Regions from separate parts of the Lysinibacillus canaveralius genome, predicted to be linked through region 1. Evidence: predicted binding sites of a transcription regulator. Region 1 holds the regulator's gene; the other holds the start of a gene.
The links. Region 1 encodes NrdR, which represses ribonucleotide reductase genes. Its sites were predicted from a motif close to AACACNATATATNGTGTT; they were not measured.

Region 1 (3,192 bases):
TTTAAAAAACTGGACAATTATCTAATTGGACTGACCTATTAAAAAGAAGACGTGGCCGACCTTATGTTCGGTCATGTCTTTTTCTTGCTTAAAAGAATGACAATTTTGTAGATTGTACAAAATGCTGTTTAGTGCTCCAAAATTTTGGTTATTTAGAAAGTAGCTTGTTGTCAGAAAATAAGAACTTTAAAATGTTGAGCGAATAATGTTCAACTTTTTGTACAATGTGTTATACTAATGACATATATAACAAATAAAATGATAACCTAATTACAGGAGGCTTTTTTTATTATGACAGTTTCTATCGCAATTAACGGATTTGGCCGAATTGGTCGTATGGTATTCCGCCAAGCTATCGTTCAAAACGACTTAAATTTAGTAGCAATCAATGCCAGCTACCCTGCTGAAACGTTGGCTCATTTAATTAAGTATGACACAAATCACGGGCCATTCAACGGAACTGTGGAAACAGAGGAAAATGCTTTAATCGTAAACGGCAAGCGAGTGGCAATTGTTTCTGAACGTGACCCGAAGTTACTGCCTTGGAAAGAAATGGGCGTAGAATTAGTAATTGAAGCAACTGGTAAATTCAATGATCGTGAAAAAGCGGCTATGCATTTAGAAGCTGGCGCTAAAAAGGTCATTTTAACTGCTCCAGGAAAGAATGAAGACATTACTGTAGTACTAGGTGTAAATGATGAGCTGTTAGATATTACAAAACACGACGTTATCTCAAATGCTTCTTGTACGACAAACTGCCTGGCTCCTGTAGCAAAAGTATTAAATGACGCATTTGGCATCGAAAATGGATTAATGACTACTGTTCATGCCTATACAAACGACCAAAACAATTTAGATAACCCACACAAAGACCTGCGACGCGCACGTAACTGCGGTTCCTCAATTATTCCTACTTCTACAGGTGCTGCAAAAGCATTAGCTTTAGTATTACCAGAGTTAAAAGGAAAACTACATGGTATGGCGCTGCGCGTTCCTACACCAAATGTGTCACTAGTTGACCTAGTAGTAGATTTGAAGAAAGATGTAACAGTCGAAGAAGTAAATGCTGCATTTAAAGCAGCTGCTGAAGGATCAATGAAAGGTATCCTGAACATTTCTATGGATCCGCTTGTGTCTTCTGACTACAATACAACTACTTATTCTTCAACAATCGATGGTTTAACGACAATGGTAATGGGCGATCGTAAAGTTAAAGTGTTAGCTTGGTATGACAATGAGTGGGGCTATTCAGCACGTGTTGTTGATTTAGCGAAAAAAGTAGTAAAAGAACTAGCTGCAGTTCAAGCGTAATCTTTTAAAATAGGAAGAGACTGATCACCATGCGGGTGGTTAGTCTTTTTTATTTTTGAAAGATATTATAATTTTGGTATGTGAATAGCGTCTAGGCTAAAGCGCTTTTGTTTTAGAAAAAGGAATTGTTATTCGTCATCTGCGAGATATTTGCTATAATAGGTTTACAAATTGAAAAGAATCAGGGGAAATGTGTATGAGATGTCCATCTTGTCAGTACAACGGGACACGCGTTGTCGATTCAAGACCGGTAGATGATAATAAGGAAATTAGACGCCGTCGTGAATGCGAGTCATGCGGCTTCCGCTTTACAACATTTGAAAAAATAGAAGAAACACCCCTAGTCGTCGTAAAGAAGGAGGGCTCACGTGAAGAGTTCAGCCGTGAAAAGGTACTGCGAGGGCTGATTCGAGCATGTGAGAAACGTCCAGTGGCGCTTGATGTTCTAGAAGACCTTGTAATGGGGATTGAAAAGGATCTGCGCCGTATCGGCAATTCAGAAGTCCGCTCTGAAGACGTAGGGGAAATGGTGATGGATCGTTTGGCCAAAATTGACGAGGTTGCTTACGTGCGTTTTGCATCCGTCTACCGCCAATTTAAAGATATCAATGTCTTTATTGATGAATTGAAGGATTTACTGCAAAAACAGACAACTGACAAATAATAAAATGAGGAGGGATTGAAGTGGTTCAAATGTATAAGGAATTGCTCGCGACGGATCATTTTGAAATAACGCTCCCTCAAGCTTTATCAACTAATGAACGGCAACTATTAACCTTATTTTATCAGCCATTAACAGGGTCGGACCCAGTTAGTCTATATTTAACACTTTGGGCTGAAGGCGAAGATTATACCACAGGAAAAATGACACACTATTATTTAATGAACGTGCTCGGCATGTCGGTACGCGAGGTTTTCGAGGCCCGCATCGCTCTTGAAGCAATAGGATTGCTTCGGACGTGGCGCAAGGATGAAGAAGACAGCCGTACCTTTATTTATGAAGTAGTGAGACCGCTTGAAGCAAGGGAATTTTTTGCAGACCCGTTGTTGTCTATGTTTTTGTTTAGCAAAATAGGAGAACAAGCATACCGTAAGCTTCGAAACCGCTTTTGCAAACAGATCGATAAACAAGATTATAATGAAGTAACTCGCACATTTACCGATGTATACAAGCCAATCCATATGCAAGTGCCGCAGGATATGCTTGAGGAGCGAAAAGTAGAAAGAGGCTATCCGTTCTATTATGTGCAATTTGATTTTGATTTGTTAAGGGCAGGGCTTTCCGAACAGCTTGTGCCTTCTGCGGCCTTAACGGCTGAGGCACGTTTAATGATCGCTAAACTTGCTTTTTTATATAAACTTTCTCCGCTTGAAATGCAGAAGGTTATTATTATGGCTTTGGATGATTCGATGAAGCTGCCGATTGAACGGCTAAAAAAAGCGGCTGCGGACTATTATAAAATCACAATTTCAAAAGAGGCACCAAAACTGGCGAAAACTTTTGAAAAACCTGTAGATACATCTTCAGAAACAAAGCGGACAAAGGAACAAGAGCTGCTGGACTATTTGGAGACAACACCGCCAATTCAGGTGCTGCGTGATATTAACAAAGGTAAAGAACCATTATCTGCTTCTGTTCAATTAGCAGAGGATTTGATTATGAAGCACGATATGCCTGTTGGTGTCGTGAATGTATTGCTGGAGTATGTCATGCTGACAACAGATATGCGTCTTCCTAAAAATTATGTGGAGAGAATTGCTGACCACTGGATTCGTAAAAATTTAAAAACAGCAAAAGAGGCAATGGAATTAGCACGCCGGGAGCGCGATAAGTATGCAAAATGGAAGGCGGAGAATGAATCGAAAACCAATTCACCTCAA
Region 2 (3,192 bases), 400 kb from region 1:
ACGGTTTTCTTCTAGGAAGTATGGTGTTGCATCAATTACGTTATCCTGCATTCTAACGCCTACTTTTACTGTTTGACGCAGTGCATCATAATCAACCGATTTTGATTCCTTCAAAGCAAATTGTGCCAGGTTAACCGCTGCCAGGTTACAAACACTGTATGGAGCTAATGGCTGCTCACCACAAGGGTTTGTTGCAACAACCTGCTGTCCATATGCTTTTGCATTTGTCATATCATTCGCGTTATCGATAAAGAAAATGCCAGGCTCTGCTGCGTATGTAGCACATACGTTAATCAGGTTCCAAAGCTCACGTGCTTTAATCTTGCGGTATACGCGAACACCATAGCCAAGCTTTTCCCACTCACGCACGTCGCCTACTTTATGCCATTCTTCATTGTATACATCCATCTCAGCAGGCGAATAGTTTGCTACATCTGGGAAACGCAGTTCGTAGTCTAGGTCATTTTCGACAGCATGCATGAATTCATTTGTTAATGTGACTGAAATGTTCGCCCCAGTGAGGAAGTCCGGGTTATGCACTGAATAGGTACCGCCGTCTCGAAGCTTCGCCTCTGCTTCTCGGATGATTGTCTCATCGAATCCACCCATACCAGGAATATTTTTATAGTTTACAATCCCTTGATACATTGCTTCATCTTGCTGTGTTAAAGGTTTGAATTTTAATTTTTCCTTTGCTAGACGAATAATGGACTCGTCCATCGTATTTTCAATCAGATAACGAAGGATCCGTGGATTTTGCATCTTCGAAATGATGAATTCTACGATATCTGGATGCCAATCTGCCAGCATAATCATTTGGGCTCCGCGACGGGAACCGCCTTGTTCTACCAAATGAGTTAGTTTTGCGATATCATCAAGCCAGCTAACTGACCCTGAAGATTTACCATTTACGCCGCGTGCAAGCGTATTTCTTGGACGAAGTGTAGAACCGTTTGTTCCAACACCACCACCTCGGCTCATAATCTCCATAACCTGCTTACGATGATCACTGATACCTTCACGAGAATCCGGTACAAATGGCATTACGTAGCAATTAAAGAATGTTACATCAGTCTCAGAGCCTGCTCCGTAAATAACACGGCCAGCCGGAATGAATTTCAGGTCTACAAGCTGCTCGTAAAACTTTTCGAACCATTCTTTTCTAGCTTCTTCTGTTTTTTCTACAGCAGCCAGCCCTGTCGCATTGCGTTTTGCAATTTGTTCATAATAAATTTCAAGCGGCTTTTCGATAATATCTAGTGAACGAGTAATAATACCTGTTGTTTGCTCTTGGTCATCTTCCAGTACATGACGGAAATCTTCCTCGATCAGGATAGCCGCCTTTTTGGCTTCCTTATCAATCGATTGAATGATTCCTAGACCACGCGCTGGGAATTTTGGGTCTTCTTTTACAGTTAATACAACAAAGTCCCCTGGTTTTAATGTTTTTTTCTCCGTATCCTTGAATGAATAACGGTCAATCATCACAAGACGTGATACACCTTTATGCGTAATATGCATATCTGGTGTAATCGGATGCACTTGCGGGAATTGCTCAATATCTTTATTGAGCTGATCTACTTGGATGGTTTGCTCCAACACACTTGCCATCACCTTAGCCCCCTTTATTATTATAAAGCTTCTTCACTCTGTACCCGCAAAAATGGAAATCAAACACAAGATATTGTGTTTGATTTATCCGCCTTAAACTATATATAGGCACAGTATTTACACTTTTAAAAGATTACAACAGATTTTTTTTTCAAACAAGGGCTTGATTTTTTTTTATTTTTAGGAACTGTTCATTTATCAACGTTTCTTAAACTAAAAATTTTTTCAAACAAACGTTCCTACTTTTTAAAATTCCAGTCATCATTTGCATATTTTTCTTTTTCCAATTGTTCTATATATGCTAATTGCTCCTCTGTTAATTCATAAGGAATCAATTCAATATCCAAAGCATGCTGAAAACCGTTTTTAAACGCTTGTATACATTGTTCAATAGTAAACGGCTTATCTACCAACCTGTTCATAGCAACAGCCTTCTCAGGAAGCTTTAAACGCATTTTCTCACGCGCTTCCTCGTTCGCAAATTTAAACAAAGATAATAGCTTCTCTTCCTCTAGATCAAGCAAAATTGCTCCATGCTGTAAAATGACACCTTTTTGACGCGTTTGGGCACTACCCGCTACTTTTCTGCCTTCTACAACAAGCTCATACCAGCTTGGTGCATCAAAACAAACAGCACTTTTTGGTTTTTTTAGATCCTGCTGCTTTTCTTCCGTATCAGGCACGCTGAAATAAGCATCCAGCCCAAGATTGCGGAATCCAAGCAATAGCCCTTCACTTAATACTCGGTATGCTTCTGTTACCGTTTTTGGCATGTTAGGATAATCCTCTTCGACAATGATGGAATATGTCAATTCATGCTCATGCAATACCGCTCGCCCTCCTGTAGGTCTTCTGACAAAACCTAACCCCTGACGGCGCACTTCTTCAAAGTTAATATCTTTATGTACTTGCTGGAAGTAGCCAATCGACAATGTTGCCGGGTTCCATTCATAAAAACGAATAACCGGAGGGATGAGTTTCTCGCTATGCCAATTGAGCAATGCCTCATCCATTGCCATATTATATGATGGGCTGCAAGGCCCAGAGTTAATAAAATACCATTGTTTCATTACATGCCTCCATAAAGTATTTGGTTTACTTACTCGACGAACGTCCTGTTCTCTTTTATAATATACCTGATAGATAGAAAGGGGAAATAATAACGTGCAAGTATTAATTACCATCGCCATCATCCTAGGAGTCATAATTGCCTATGTGTTGATCAATTCATTCCGTTTAAAAAAGGCTGTGACAAATTTGACACAGGAAGAATTCATACAAGGCTACCGTAAAGCACAATTGATCGACCTTCGGGAACCAAAAGAATTTGAAGCTGGTCATATCCTGGGGGCGCGCAATATCCCAATGACGCAGATGAATCAGCGACATAAAGAAATCCGACCAGATTTACCAGTGTACCTATACTGTCAAAATACAGGTCGCAGTGCACGTGCTGCTTTAATGCTGAAGAAAAAAGGCTATAATCAAATTTACCAATTACAAGGCGGTTTTAAAACTTGGACAGGTAAAGTCAAATCAAAAGCATAGCGTATGTAGAGCTCCCTTTAGGGGGGCTTTTTT

Region 2: the regulator NrdR is predicted to act here: its motif matches at 1,674-1,691, upstream of AA0Y26_RS13975 (vitamin B12-dependent ribonucleotide reductase).

What each region holds. Positions count from the first base shown of each region.
Region 1 covers NZ_CP154840.1:3,150,549-3,153,740, reverse strand. The annotation lists gene coaE (dephospho-CoA kinase) at 1-25, shown strand, start outside; gene AA0Y26_RS15955 (glyceraldehyde-3-phosphate dehydrogenase) at 292-1,311, shown strand; gene nrdR (transcriptional regulator NrdR) at 1,508-1,975, shown strand; gene AA0Y26_RS15945 (replication initiation and membrane attachment family protein) at 2,005-3,192, shown strand, end outside.
Region 2 covers NZ_CP154840.1:2,751,738-2,754,929, forward strand. The annotation lists gene AA0Y26_RS13975 (vitamin B12-dependent ribonucleotide reductase) at 1-1,611, opposite strand, end outside; gene AA0Y26_RS13980 (biotin/lipoate A/B protein ligase family protein) at 1,851-2,681, opposite strand; gene AA0Y26_RS13985 (rhodanese-like domain-containing protein) at 2,776-3,159, shown strand.